DNA from 2 places in the Nocardiopsis sp. NPDC058789 genome. Region 2 is predicted to be linked to the other one. Evidence: riboswitches for the same ligand, from Rfam matches in the RefSeq annotation. Region 2 holds a riboswitch; the other holds the start of a gene.
What was found. Region 2 has a riboswitch for thiamine pyrophosphate ahead of ACFW3L_RS15550 (ECF transporter S component). Riboswitches for the same ligand answer to the same signal wherever they lie in the genome.
Positions count from the first base shown of each region.

Region 1: it holds a riboswitch for thiamine pyrophosphate, as region 2 does, so the genes downstream of both, thiD (bifunctional hydroxymethylpyrimidine kinase/phosphomethylpyrimidine kinase) here and ACFW3L_RS15550 (ECF transporter S component) in region 2, are expected to answer to the same signal.

Region 1 covers NZ_JBHYOW010000004.1:144,865-152,307, reverse strand. Annotated here, with positions in the region: gene ACFW3L_RS06780 (DUF6457 domain-containing protein) at 47-313, shown strand; gene ACFW3L_RS06775 (alanine/glycine:cation symporter family protein) at 534-1,979, shown strand; gene thiD (bifunctional hydroxymethylpyrimidine kinase/phosphomethylpyrimidine kinase) at 2,069-2,872, opposite strand; TPP riboswitch at 2,861-2,961, opposite strand; gene ACFW3L_RS06765 (DUF368 domain-containing protein) at 3,050-3,976, opposite strand; gene ACFW3L_RS06760 (acyl-CoA synthetase) at 4,331-6,031, opposite strand; gene rocD (ornithine--oxo-acid transaminase) at 6,406-7,443, shown strand, end outside.
Region 2 covers NZ_JBHYOW010000009.1:149,180-156,622, reverse strand. Annotated here, with positions in the region: gene ACFW3L_RS15560 (transglycosylase domain-containing protein) at 1-1,058, shown strand, start outside; gene ACFW3L_RS15555 (glycoside hydrolase family 19 protein) at 1,283-2,173, shown strand; TPP riboswitch at 2,308-2,415, shown strand; gene ACFW3L_RS15550 (ECF transporter S component) at 2,498-3,136, shown strand; gene ACFW3L_RS15545 (ABC transporter ATP-binding protein) at 3,140-4,690, shown strand; gene ACFW3L_RS15540 (energy-coupling factor transporter transmembrane component T family protein) at 4,729-5,493, shown strand; gene ACFW3L_RS15535 (enoyl-CoA hydratase/isomerase family protein) at 5,550-6,341, shown strand; gene ACFW3L_RS15530 (protein kinase) at 6,780-7,443, shown strand, end outside.

The DNA of each region.
Region 1 (7,443 bases), on a different contig from region 2:
GATCGCCGAACGACGAAACCCGAACGCACATCCAAGGAGCCGTGTGGTGACACTCGTGGAATGGTCCGAACTGGTCCGCGCCGAACTGGAGCTGACCGGGACCGACCCCCTCCGGAAGCCCGACGTGGACCGCGTGCTCGACCTCGCGCGTGACGCCGCTCACTCCGTGGCCCGACCCGCGGCCCCGCTCACGACCTACCTGCTCGGTGTGGCCGTGGGACAGGGGGCGGACCCGGACGAGGCGGCCGCGCTCCTCAGCAGACTCGCCTTGGACCAGGTCAAGGGGGAGGAGGGAGAGGGCGGCGAGGGGTAGCGGCGCCCCGTGTGGCTGACGCGGTCTCCGTGTCGAATGCGCGTGTACGAGTCGTAACACGCATTCTGACCTCGCGTGATTTGTTTGTTACGCGTCAGTGCCATTCTTTCCCGATACCGAACAGTATCCACCGGTTCCAACGTGTTTCTGAGGGTCCCGGTTCCCCCGTCACACCGCTGGTTCCCCCCACCCCACGCAATCACCGAAAGAGAGGTCCCCAGTGGACCAACTCCTAGAGATGGCCGGCGTCCTGTCGGAGATCATCTGGGGACCGTACGTCCTCATTCCCCTGCTGCTCCTGACCGGTGTCTTCCTCACCGTCCGGCTGAGGCTGCTCCAGTTCACCAAGCTCGGCCACGCGCTCTGGCTCGCCCTGGTCCGACGCAAGGAGGACAACGACCAGGCCGAGGGCGACATCTCCCACTACCAGGCGCTCAGCACGGCGCTCGCCGCCACCGTCGGCGTCGGCAACATCGCCGGTGTGGGTCTGGCCATCGGCATCGGCGGCCCGGGCGCCCTGTTCTGGATGTGGGTCACCGGCCTCGTGGGCATGGCCACCAAGTACAGCGAGGCCCTCCTGGGCGTCAAGTACCGCACCAGGGACGAGAAGGGCGAGCAGGCCGGCGGCCCGATGTACTACCTCCGCAACGGTCTGCCCGGCGGCCTCGGGGTCTTCCTCGGCGGCGCCTTCGCGGTCTTCGGCGGCATCGCGGCCTTCGGTATCGGCAACGGCACCCAGGCCGAGGCCGTCTCCAGCTCGATCAACAACATCACCGGCATCGACCCCCGCATCATCGGTGTCGTGCTGATGGTCCTCGTCGCCGTCGTCATCCTCGGCGGTATCAAGAGCATCGGCCGCTTCGCCTCCGCGATCGTGCCGTTCATGATCATCGGGTTCATCTTCATGAACCTGCTGGTGCTGATGATCAACTGGGAGCAGCTGCTCCCGGCCTTCCAGCTCGTCTTCACGGACGCCTTCACCGGCACCTCCGCCGCCGGCGGGTTCGCGGGCGCCGCGCTCATGCTGGTCATCCGTACCGGTGTCGCGCGCGGCATCTTCTCGAACGAGTCCGGGCTGGGCACCGGCGCCATCGCCGCCGCCTCGGCCAAGACCACCCAGCCGGTCCGTCAGGCCATGGTGTCGATGACGCAGACCTTCATCGACACGATCATCATGGTCACCCTGACCGCCCTGATGATCATCACCTCCGGCCTGTGGAACGCCCCGGAGAGCGCCGGGTACGACCCGGACAGCAAGGGCGTGCTGCTCACCTCCGGATCCATGGAGCAGGGCCTGGGCCAGCTCAGCCCGGCCCTGGGCTCCTTCGGCGTGGTCTTCATCGCCTGCGCGGTGGCGGTCTTCGCGTACACGACGATCCTCGGCTGGTCGTACTACGGCGAACGCTGCATGGTGTACCTGGCCAAGGGCAAGCGCTACCTGGTCCTGCCCTACCGCCTGGTGTTCATCGGGGTCGTCTACGTCGGCGCGACCGCCAGCATCGAGTCGGTCTGGCTGTTCAGCGACATCGCCAACGGTCTGATGGCACTGCCGAACCTGGTGGGTCTGATCCTGCTCTCCCCGGTGGTGGTCGCGGAGACACGGAAGTTCTTCGGCCATCCCGAGTGGAAGAACCCGGACGTGATCATGGACGACGTCAGCAAGTAGTGCGCTCCGGCCGGGGGACGGGTCCCCCGGCCGACGACGAGGGGGACCGGCCACGGTGGCCGGTCCCCCCTTCGCGTGGTGTCGTCCGTTCACCACCAGGCGTGGAAGTGGTGCACCGGTCCCTGGCCGTCGCCCGCGTGGATCTCGTCGGCGTGGCGCAGGGCCTCGGTGAGGTAGGCCTTGGCGTCGGAAACGGCGGCCACCGTGTCCGGGCGCTGGGGGAGGAGGGCGGCGATCGAGGAGGAGAGCGTGCAGCCGGTGCCGTGGGTGTTGCGGGTGGCCACCCGCCCGGCACGGAACTCCACCGGCTCCGAGACGCCGTCGACCAGCAGGTCGACACTCTCCTCACCGGGCAGGTGCCCGCCCTTGAGCAGGACGCGGCGCGGACCGAGTTCGAGGAGGCGTTCGGCCTGTCCCCGCATCTCCTTGAGGCCGGTGGCCTCGGTCTCGCCGAGCAGGTCGGCGGCCTCGGGGAGGTTGGGGGTGAGCAGGTCGGCGCGCGGCAGCAGGACGGTGCGCAGGGCCTCGATCGCGGACCGCTCCAGGAGGCGGTCACCGCTCTTGGCCACCATCACCGGGTCCACGACCACGTTCGGCAGCGCGTAGCGGTCGACGGCGGCCGCGACCGCCTCGGTGACCTCCGACGTGGACAGCATCCCCACCTTGACCGCGTGCACGGTCGCGTCGGTGAACAGGGTGTCCATCTGGTCGGTGACGAAGGACGCGGGGACACCGTGGACCCCGGTGACCCCGCGTGTGGACTGGGCGGTCAACGCCGTCACCACGGTCATCCCGAAGACCCCGTGGGCGGAGAACGACTTCAGGTCGGCCTGGACACCGGCGCCCCCGCTGGGGTCGCTTCCGGCGATGGACACGACGTTGTACGCGCTCATTGGCGTTCCTTCGCTAGTACGAACTAGGGCAGGTTCGACGGGTGTGCTCTCAGCCGGGAGGACTCTCTCCGGCACCCCGCGCCGCCGGGGCCTCGCGGCCCCGGCATCAGTGTTGGTCTGTGGTGGTTTCGACTGTAGTGGACGGTCCGCCGGGGCGGACCGCCCCCCTCCGCGCGGTCAGACGGTGACGTTGTGGCGGGTCTCCACCTGCTCCTGCTGGGCGTGCTTGCGCCGCTCCCAGACGATCATGCCGACGACCACCACGAAGCCGCCGACCGCGAAGGCCAGCGTCACGGGGACGTCGCTCATCGGAACCAGATCGCGGTTGTGGTCCTGCCACGGCCACAGGGCGCGCAGCGAACCGGCCATCAGACCGGTGAGCACCACGAGGGTGATGTGGTGGTGGTTCTCCAGCAGGAACTGGAGCACCTTCACGAACAGGGCCAGACCGGTGATCATGCCCAGCACGAAGACGGTGATGTAGGGCAGGTCAGCCGCGCGCAGGGCGGCCATGGTCGGCTCGTACAGGCCCAGGATCAGCAGGATGAAGGAACCCGACAGGCCCGGCAGCACCAGGGCGCAGATGGCGACGGCGGCCGCGAAGAAGACGATCACCGGGTGGGTGGGCAGGTTGGCGCCGGGCAGGCCGGTGAGCAGGAAGGCGAGCACCGCGAAGACCAGGGCCACCGCGTAGTGCCAGGCCTTCCACTTCTTGCCCGCGCCGGTGTAGGGGATCCACAGGCAGGCCAGGACCAGGCCGAAGAACAGCGCGTACGCGTACTGCTCGTAGACCTCCACCAGCGGGGCGAGGAAGATGGCGGCCAGGATGAGCGCGACGGCCATGCCGATGAGGGCGGGGACGAGCACCGACCAGTCCACCTGGCGGAACTGCTCCTGGGCGCGCTCCTTGCCGCGGCCCCGGGGAACGTCCGTGACGTAGCGCTTGATGCCGCTGACCACGTGGCCCGCGCCACCGATCAGCTTGTCGTAGAGGCCGACCATCAGCGCGACCGTGCCGCCGCTGATGCCGGGCAGTGCCTCGGAGGTGCCGACGGCGCCGCCGCGCACCGCGTTGAAGATGTAGGAGCCTACTGACTTGGCCATGTTGTCGGGCGCTGGCCCGGGGGGTTCCCGGGAGAGGGCGCCGTCCTCCGTCCTGATGGGGTCGCCGGTCCGTGCGAACGGTCGACCGGCGGGTCAAAGGGGTGCTGTACCACGCGGGTCATGGAGGCGACCTCCACCGGTTCGATGCTCCGGCCCGCGCGGGGATGTGTGCCGCCCGGGCCGTGCGAGGGGGAGGAGAGCCGTCAGGCCCCGGGCCGGGCAGTGCCGATTCTAGCGGCGCCGGACGGGGTGAAGGCGTCCGATCGCCCGGAGAATCCGGGTTTTGGTCAGGTATCAGTCCGCGAGGTCCGTGGTCCGAAAACGGATCGTGACGACGACGGCGTGGAACCGGTCTCAGATCCGGCGCGAACCGGACAGTCGCGAGGTCGGAACGGCGGGCGCGGCCGGGTCCTCCCCGGCCACCGACGCCGCCCACCGGTAGTCCTGCTTGCCCACCGCCGTGCGTCGCACCCTGTCCACGAAGTGCACCGTCCGAGGCACCTTGAACCCGGCCAGGCGCACCCGGCAGTGCGCCCGCAGCGCGCCCTCGTCCCGAGCCGAACCGGAGGCCAGCGACACCAGGGCCGTCACCTTCTGGCCCAGCCTCTCGTCCGGGGAGGGCACCACGATCACGTCCTCCACCGAGGGGTGCGCCTTGAGCACGGCCTCCACCTCCTCGGGGTAGACCTTCTCCCCGGCGGTGTTGATCACCACGCTGCCCCGGCCCAGCAGCACGATGGAACCGTCTCCGGCCCTCGTGCCGTAGTCGCCCGACAGCGCCCAGCGCCGCCCGTCACCGTCCGTGGGGAACGTGCGCGCGGTGGCGATCGGATCGTTGTAGTAGCCGAGCGGAATCCGGCCGGTCCGGGCGATCCGGCCGACCTCGACCGACCCCGGCGGGAGCGGCCGCAGGGAGTCGTCGAGCACGGCGATGCTGCCGCCCATCGTGAAGCTGCGCCGGTCCGCGGAGTCCGCGACACTCGTGTGCTCGTCGGGCGCGGTGGCCGACCCGCACACGCCCGTCTCCGAACCGCCGTAGGCGTCGGCCAGGGCCACGTCCTCGCGCCAGGCCCGCCACAGCCCGCGCACCGAGGGGGTGAGCGGGGTGCCTCCGGAACGCACCGAGGTGAGCTCCGGGCACAGGTCGGGTTCGGTCAGCAGGTGCCTGGCCAGCGGACGCGCCATCGCGTCGCCCACCAGCTGCACCGCGTGCACGCCCTCGCGGTGCGCCAGCTCCAGCACCCGGTACGCGCGGAAGCTGCGGTCGGTGGACAACACCACGCGTTTGCCGCACAGCAGCATGCTCAGGGCGTTCCACTGCCCGGCGGCGTGCATGAGCGGCCCCAGCACCAGCATGCGCAGCGGGAAACAGCGCGCGGCGCGTTCGGCCACGTCCTGTGCGGACCCGGCACGCGGGGCACCCGGGTCGCGTCGCTCCACGGCGGCGCGGAACACGTCGGCCTGGCGCCACAGCACCCCCTTGGGGTAGCCGGTGGTGCCACCGGTGTACAGCAGGTAGTGGTCGTCGCCGCTGGTCACGGGCAGTTCGACCGCACCGTCCCCGGAGTCCGGCCCGTGCGCCGCGAGCGCCTCCTCGTAGTCGACGCCGCCCAGCGAGGCGTCGCGCTCGGAGCCGTCCTCCAGCAGGAGCACGTGCCGCAGGCGCGGCAGGTCGGAGCGGACCGCGGCCACCGTCGTGGCCAGGGAGTCCTCCGCGATCAGGGCCACCGCGTGCGCGTCCGAGAGCACGTGCCGGAGCTCGCCCGCCACGTACCGGTAGTTGACGTTGACCGGCACCGCGCCCGCGCGCAGCACGCCCAGGAACGACTCCACCCACTCGGCGCGGTTGAAGGACAGGATCGCGACGTTCTCCCCGGGGCGCACACCGGCCGTGGCCAGGTGCCGGGCCAGCCGGGTGGACCGCTCGTCCAGGGCGCGGTAGGTGAGGCGGCGCGGACCGGCGACCAGCGCGATCCGGTCGGGGACGGCGTCGGCCACCGCCGTCATGAGGTTGGCGAGGGAGAAGGGGGTGTCCGGGGACGCGTGTTGGGGCACGTCGATGACCTCCCTGACGGTCGTGGGCGCCGTCCTCGGCGCGGGGCGCTCGCGGCGGCTGTGGCTGGTTAGAGCGAACGTACCCGTCGGGGCGGCGGCCGATCGCTGTGGGCGCTGTGTACCGCGTCACCTGCGTAACCGTCCCCCGTCACCCTCGTCGGAGGCCCCGCCGGGGCGTTCAAGCTCAGCGGGGGTGCCGGGGCCGGAGGTGTCGGGGTTTCGGGCCCGGGGGCCGGGCCGGTGATCTTCACCACCCCTTGTGGGCTCACCGGATCATCTGCTCAACTCTTGGAGATCCCGCCGCCGGGCTCTACAGGGCCCCACGGTGGGTATCTACTGTCTGACCATCGGTCAAAGGTGATCGGAGCGGCTAGATGACCACCCAGAATCTGGGACAGCAGGACTCCGTCGGAAACCCCGGCGGACAGGGACTCTCCAGCGCGGACCACATCGAACTCGCACAGTCGAGGTCCGCACACAACTACTCACCCCTGCCCGTCGTGATCGCCGAGGGCCGTGGTGCCTGGGTGACCGACGTGGAGGGCAAGCGCTACCTCGACTGTCTGGCCGGGTACTCGGCCATGAACTTCGGCCACCACAACCCCGACCTCCTGGCCGCCGCGCACGCCCAGATCGACCGGGTGACGCTGACCAGCCGGGCCTTCTACAACGACCAGTTCGGCCCGTGGGTGAGCTCCCTCGCGGACATGGTCGGCAAGGAGAAGGTCCTGCCGATGAACACCGGTGCCGAGGCGGTGGAGACCGGCATCAAGGTGGCCCGCAAGTGGGGCTACGAGGTCAAGGGCGTCCCGGAGAACCAGGCGACCATCGTCGTCGCCGGGGCCAACTTCCACGGCCGGACCACCACGATCATCTCCTTCTCCTCCGACCCCGAGGCGAAGACGGGTTTCGGCCCCTACACGCCCGGCTTCCGCTCGGTGGCCTACGGAGACGCGCGGGCCATCGAGGAGGCCATCGACGACACCACCGTGGCGGTCCTCATCGAGCCGGTGCAGGGCGAGGCCGGCGTGATCGTGCCGTCCGCGGACTACCTGCCCCGCGTCCGGGAGATCTGCGACGCCAACCGGGTGCTGTTCATCGCGGACGAGGTGCAGTCGGGTCTGGGCCGCACGGGCACGATCCGGGCCTGTGAGCACACCGGCGTCGTCCCCGACGCCTACCTGTTCGGCAAGGCGCTGGGCGGCGGAATCCTGCCGGTGTCCGCGATGGTGGCCGACGAGGACGTCCTCGGCGTCATCCAGCCCGGACAGCACGGGAGCACCTTCGGCGGGAACCCGCTCGCCGGGGCGGTGGGCCAGACGGTCGTCCGGATGCTGACCGAGGGGCCCTACCTGGAGAACGCCCGGAAACTGGGCGAGGTGCTCCGGCGCAGGTTGGACGCGTTCGTCGGT
Region 2 (7,443 bases):
AACAGGTCGGGACGACCTCCCTCAACCTCGCCGTGGACCAGGAGGACGGGGGCTCCCTGGGGTACCAGGCCGGGTCCACCTTCAAGACGTACACGCTGGCGGCGGCCCTGGAGAAGGGCCTGGGGTACGGGACCAGCTTCTCCTCGCCCAAGAACCTGTCCCTGAGCGGGATGTCCGACTGTGAGGGCACCAGGATGTCCTCGTGGAGCATCCGCAACGCCGGGGAGAGCGACGACGGCAGCCACAACATGATCAGCGCGACCAAGGGGTCGGTGAACACCTACTTCGCCCAGCTCCAGAAGCGCGTCGGCCTGTGCGAGACCTCGGAGATGGCGGAGAAGGCCGGGGTGCACCGCGCGGACGGCGGCGACCTCGGGGTGTGGAGCTCCTTCACGCTCGGGGACCAGGAGGTGTCCCCGCTGACCGTCGCCTCCTCCTACGCGACCTTCGCCGCGAGGGGCGAGTACTGCGAGCCGCGCCCGGTGCGCATGGTGACCGAGGAGGGCACCGGCGAGGAGCTCAAGACGACCTCGGAGTGCGAGCGCACGGTCAAGCAGGACGCCGCCGACGGCGTCAACCACCTGCTCCAGCAGACCTTCGACGGGGGTACGGCCAACGGGCTGGACCTGGGGCGTCCGGCCGCGGGCAAGACCGGGACCACCGACGGGGCCGCCTACGCCTGGTTCGCCGGGTACACGCCGAACCTCTCCTCGGCCGTGGTCGTGGGCGACGTGCGCGGCGGTGAGGAGAACCCGCTCCAGGGCGTGACGATCGGCGGGCAGCACTTCGAGATCGTCTACGGGGGCACCCTGCCCGGCCCGATCTGGCAGGAGAGCATGCGCGGCGCCACCAAGCACCTGCCCTCGGACGCGTTCGCGGGGTCGCCGGGCGCCTTCGGCGACCCGAAGACCGAGCCTCCCGAGCAGCGGGGCGGTGACGACGACGATGACGACGAGGGCGGGAGCGACACGGACGCCGAGGACGCGGAGGATCTCGCGGACGGCACCGGCGGAGGCGGGACCGGCGAAGGCGGCACGGGAGACGACGGGGGCACCTAGACGCCTTCGGAAGCAGCCCCCCGGTCCGGTGACCACGGGAGACCGTCGCGAGGCGGACCGGCCGCCGGGCCGGGAGGCGGGCCGCCGTTCCGATCCGGACCGTCACCCGGTTCTCACCTTCCGTGGTCTGGACCTTGACAGGTCTAGACCACTCTTGCTTAGGTGACGTCACCCCCCTGCGGCGCGCGGTCGGACGCAGCGCCGCACCCTAGGAGTGTGATCACGTGATCCGACGTCTCCTGAGTCAGCTCGCGGTGCTCGGCGCCATCGCGGCTGTGCTCGTTGCCCTCCCCGCGACCGTCGCGACGGCGGCCACCGCCTGCGCGACGGCCTGGAGCTCCTCCGCCGTCTACACCGGCGGCGGCCAGGTCTCCTTCGAAGGCCGCAACTACACCGCCAAGTGGTGGACGCAGAACGAGCGTCCCGGAACCTCGGACGTCTGGGCCGACCAGGGCCCCTGCGGAAACGACGGGGGCGGCGAACAGCCCGGTCCCAGCGACTTCGTCGTCAGCGAGGCCCAGTTCAACCAGATGTTCCCGAACCGGAACCCCTTCTACACCTACTCCGGCCTCACCGACGCCCTGAGCTCCTACCCGGGCTTCACCAACACCGGAAGCGTCGAGGTGCAGCGGCGCGAGGCCGCCGCCTTCCTGGCCAACGTCAGCCACGAGACCGGCGGGCTGGTGTACATCAAGGAGATCAACGAGGACAACTACCCGCACTACTGCGACCCGAGCCAGCCCTTCGGCTGCCCGGCCGGTCAGGACGCCTACTACGGCAAGGGCCCGATCCAGCTGAGCTGGAACTACAACTACAAGGCCGCCGGGGACGCCCTCGGCATCGACCTGCTGAACAACCCCTACCTCGTCGAGCAGGACGCCGCGATCGCCTGGCGGACCGGACTCTGGTTCTGGAACACCCAGAGCGGTGCCGGGACGATGTCGGGGCACACCGCCATCGTTGACGGCCACGGCTTCGGTGAGTCGATCCGTTCCATCAACGGGTCCATCGAGTGCAACGGCGGCAACCCGGGACAGGTGCAGAGCCGCATCAACACCTTCACGCAGTTCGCCCAGATCCTCGGCACCACCACGGGGTCGAACCTGAGCTGCTGACCCCGGGTGCGTCGACGCACCCGTGGCGGCACCCGAGCGGGGGTGCGACCGGCGAGCACCGCCGGGCGCATCCCCGCTCCTGCGTGTCCCGAGGGAAGGTCTTCACCGCGCATCCTGTTTGCCCCATAATGGAGGCAATCCGACAGGGGAGCGCGTGAGCGCTGAGAGTGCGGCACCCGGCCGCAGACCCTTACACACCTGATCTGGGTCATGCCAGCGAAGGAAGTCGTAGGAAACCGCCGTCGTGCGTGCGCCAGCGCGCGCCCGACCGGCGCTCTTGGCCACATGGGCCCTCGTCACCCCGACGAAGGGACATCAACCAGCATGAGTACCGAGAACCGCGGGACCGGCACCGGAACCACCGCGGAGCCCGTGGGCCGCGTCCAGGAGATCCTCGCCAAGGCCCGGAGCTGGCGCACCGTCGACATCGTCGTGGCCGCCGTGATCGGCGTCGCGGTCGGCGTCGTCTTCTGGCTGTGGAACATCGTCTGGTCGGTCACCACACCGCTGTTCGTGGCGTTCCCGCCCGGGCAGGCCGTCGTCTACGGCATGTGGCTGATCTCCGGCGTGCTCGGCGGGCTCATCATCCGCAAGCCCGGCGCGGCCCTGCTCACCTCGATCGCCGCGGCCTCCGTCTCGGCCGTGCTGGGCACCCAGTGGGGGGTCATGGTCGTCGTCGACGGCACCCTCCAGGGGTTGCTGCCCGAACTGGTCTTCCTCGCCTTCGCCTACCGGCGCTGGAACATGGGCGTGGCCGTGCTCGCGGCCGCCGTGGCCGGGCTCTCCCCGGCCATCCGCGACAACATCGCCTACAACGTCACCTGGCCCCTTGAGTACCAGCTCACCTACGGCGTGATCGTGGTCCTCAGCGCGGCCGTCATCGCGGGCGTGGGCGCGCGCCTGCTCACCACGGCGCTGGCCAGGTCCGGCGCGCTGGCCCCCTTCCCCTCGGCCAGGGGCTGACCCGTGACACGACCGAACGCGCGCGGGGCTCGCGTCGAACTCTCCGGCTGGGGATGGAAGCACTCCGGCCGTGACACCCACGCCCTGCGCGGAGTGGACCTGACCGTCGAACCGGGGGAGCGGGTCCTGCTGCTCGGGGCCTCGGGCGCGGGGAAGTCCACCCTGCTGCACTCCCTGGCCGGGCTCACCGGCGAGGACGGCGCCATCAGCGGGGAGCACGAGGGCTCGCTGCTGGTGGACGGCGCCCCCGCCGACCGGGGCCGCGGCGGGGTCGGACTGGTCAGCCAGGACCCCGAGACCCAGCTCGTGATGGCCCGGGCCGGGGACGACGTCGCCTTCGGGTTGGAGAACCTGGGGGTGGACCCCGAGGACATCTGGCCCCGGGTCGAGCGCTCCCTGACGGAGGTCGGCTTCCCCTACGGCCTCCGGCACTCCACGGGCGCCCTCTCCGGAGGTGAGAAGCAGCGCCTGGTCATCGCCGGTGCGCTGGCCATGCGGCCGCGTCTGCTGCTCCTGGACGAACCCACCGCCAACCTCGACCCGGCCGGGGCCGTGCTCGTGCGCGACCTGCTCTCCCGCCTGCTCGCGGAGACCGAGGCCACCCTCGTGCTGGTCGAGCACCGGGTGGCCGACGTCGTCGACCTGGTGGACCGGGTCGTGGTGGTCGAACCCGGCGGGGGAGTGATCGCGGACGGCGCCCCGGCGCGGGTGTTCGCGGAACACGGCCGTTCGCTGGCCGACCAGGGCGTGTGGATCCCCGGGAACGAACCCGTCCCCGAGCTCACGCCCGCTCCCGGCGGCGTGCCCCTGGTGGAGACCGTCGGCGTCAGCGCCCGCACCCCCTTCCAGGTGGGCGTGCGCGCCGCCCCCCGGCGGACGGTGCTCGACGACGTGAACGTCATGCTGTCCGCCGGAACCGCCACCGCACTCACCGGCCCCAACGGCGCGGGCAAGTCCACGCTCCTCACCATGCTGGCCGGGCTCTCGCGTCCGCACCGGGGCGAGGTGCTGCCGCGCGGTCCGCTGGCCGGAACCGACCGGCGCCCGCTCGTGCGCTGGCCCGCACGCCGCCTCGCCCGCCACGTGGGCACGGTGTTCCAGCACGCGGAGGACCAGTTCGTCACCGCCACGGTCCGCGACGAACTCCGCTTCGCGCCGCTGCGCGCGGGGATGGGCGCGGCCGAGACCGACGCCTGGGTGGGCGAGCTGATGGAGCGGTTGCGACTGGCCCGGCTGGCCGGGGTGCACCCGTACACGCTCTCCGGCGGCGAGAAGCGGCGCCTCTCGGTGGCGACCGCGCTCAGCTCCGGCCCCTCGCACGCCCCGGACCTGCTGGTGCTGGACGAGCCCACCTTCGGCCAGGACACCCGTACCTGGACGGAGCTGGTGGAGCTCCTCGGCGCCCTGCGCTCCGAGGGACGGGCCGTGGTCATGGCCACCCACGACGAACTCCTGCTGCGCCGCCTGACGGACGTGGAAGTACGGGTCGCGGAGGGACGCGCGGCACCCGTCGGGGCGGCCCGGTCCGCGACGTCACGAGAGGGGGAGGCGTGAGTTCCCGGCACACGAACGGCCCGGACGTGCCCCGCGCCATGGGCGGGGACACCCTCACCTTGGATGTGCCCGAGGGCGGCGGCGCCCGGTACTGGCTGACCGGCCTGAACCCGGCCGCCAAGCTGCTGGCCGCGCTGCTGATCGGCATCGGGCTGATCCCGGCGGTGGACGCCGTCACCGGCGGACTCGTCCTGCTCGCGGTACTGGTCACGGTGCCGTTCAGCGGGGTGGACCGGCGCACCCTGCTGGTCCTGGGCGGGCCCTTCCTGCTCATGGGGCTCAGCAGCGGCGCGGTCAACTACCTGTACGGCGAGCACGGTCTGGAGGGCGCCGTGGGCGCGGCGGTGCGCCTGTTGGCGATCGCGCTGCCCGGGCTGCTCGCCGCGATCAGCAGTGACCCCACGGAGATGTCCGACGGCCTCGTGCAGCGGCTTCGCGTGCCGGAGCGCCCCGCCATGGGCGTGCTCGCGGCGCTGCGACTCATCCCGCTGCTCGCCGACCAGTGGCGGACCATCACCCTGGCCCGCCGGGCACGGGGGCTGGAGGCCGGGAGCAACCCCCTGCGGATCGTCTCGCTGTTCTTCGGTCGGCTGTTCGCACTGCTGGTGCGGTCCATCCGGACCGGGACGCTGCTGGCCACCGCGATGGACGCGCGGGCCTTCGGCACCGGGCCCCGCACCCACGCGCGGTACAGCCGCTGGCGGGCGGCCGACACCCTCCTGCTGGTGGGTACCGCACTGCTGCTGGTGACCGCCTACGCCGTGTCGGCCCGCCTGGGGACCCTGGTGCTGCTCTTCCGCTGACCCGGGTGGTTAGGTAAGCAGCGGACACTGACGTCGAAGCGAAGAAGGTGGAGAACGTGAGCGAGTTCGTGCGCGTCGAGGCCGATCCGGAGAACCCCGGTGTGGCCGTCATCCGGATCGACCGTCCCAAGGCGCTGAACGCGTTGAACGGCACGGTCACCCGGGAGATCGCGGAGGCGGCCGCCACCGTCTCCGCGGACCCCTCCGTGCGCGCGGTGGTGCTCTACGGCGGCGAGCGGGCGTTCGTGGCCGGAGCCGACATCAAGGAGATGGCCGACCTCACCCACGCGGAGATGCTGGAGTACTCGCGTGCCCTCCAGAACGCCCTGACGGCGGTGGCCCGCATTCCCAAGCCCGTGGTCGCGGCGATCAGCGGATACGCGCTGGGCGGCGGCTGCGAGCTGGCGCTGTGCGCCGACTTCCGGGTGGCGGGCGCCAAGGCCAGGCTCGGCCAGCCCGAGATCCAGCTGGGCGTCATCCCGGGCGCGGGCGGCACCCAGCGCCTGCCGCGCCTGATCGGTCCCGCCCGCGCCAAGGACCTGGTGTTCAGCGGTCGTCACGTGCGGGCCGAGGAGGCGCGGGAGATCGGCCTCGTGGACCGGGTCGTGCCCGACGAGGAGGTCTACACGGCCGCGGTCGCACTGGTCGCGAAGTACGTGGACGGTCCCGCCGTGGCGCTGGCCGCCGCGAAGGAGACGATCGACCGGGGGCTGGAGACCGACCTGGACACCGGTCTGGAGATCGAGCGGCTGCACTTCTCGGGTCTGTTCTCCACCGAGGACCAGAAGGCCGGGATGCGGAGCTTCGTCGAGGAGGGGCCCGGCAAGGCCACCTTCGTCGGCCGCTGAGCCCCGGCTGTGACCGGCACCCCAGGCCACCCCGGTGGCCTGGGGGCGTCCGTGCGGTCCGAGGCGGGTAGTGTCGGGGCGTCCGTCCCGGCGTCCCGGCTCGGACACGCGCCCGGTTCGCATCACCTTGTCGTCACTTCGAACCCTCGTCGCGTCGACTGGCGACGCGGGACCCTGGGAAGACGTCCGGAACCGGCCAGCCGGGTGGGGGCGCGGGGAACCGCACGCGTGGTTTTTCCGTCATACTCGTCAATGGTCGTCCGAGGACGGACGGTTCGCCCGGAGTCCGCGGTGGCGCATGTGGCGCCCACACCCTCCGGCGGGACCGAACAGACCGCAGGGCCCCTCGGAGGGGCCACACAAGCCAATGGTGACCCATCCCCCCGGCCGATATGCTGGACGTGGTGGTATGTGGTCTTTTGAGGGGATGAGTTCTCGATGGCAATGTCGGCAGGTTTCCCCACGGGTGAAGAGCTGCCGGAGCGCATCGGCCACTACGTCATCCGCCGCCGCATCGGCGCCGGCGGGATGGGCGTGGTGTACCAGGCCGAGGACCCCCGGACCGACCAGTTCGTCGCGGTGAAGGTCCTCAAGCCCGAGGTCGCCGGTGACCACATCGCACGCGCCCGGCTCGCCCGCGAGGTCGAGACGATGCGCCGTGTGCAGAGCCCCAACGTGGCCGAGGTCATCGACGCGGACACCCAGGCCGAGCTGCCCTGGGTCGTCACCGAGTACATCCCCGGGCCCACCCTGGACGCCACCGTCACCGACCACGGCCCCCTGCGCGGCCGCGCTCTGACCCGCTTCGTCACCGGCATGGCCCGGGCGATCAAGGACATCCACGCGGTGGACGTGATCCACCGCGACCTCAAGCCCGGCAACGTGATCATCTCCAACGGCGAGCCGATCGTGATCGACTTCGGCATCGCGCACGCCGTGGACGGTGCCAAGCTGACCCAGACCGGCACGTTCGTCGGCACGCCCAGCTACCTGTCCCCGGAGGTCATCGAGGGCACCGACCTGGGCCCCGCCACCGACGTGCACGCCTGGGGCGGCACCGTCGCCTTCGCCTCGACCGGCCGTCCGCCCTACGGTGCCGGTT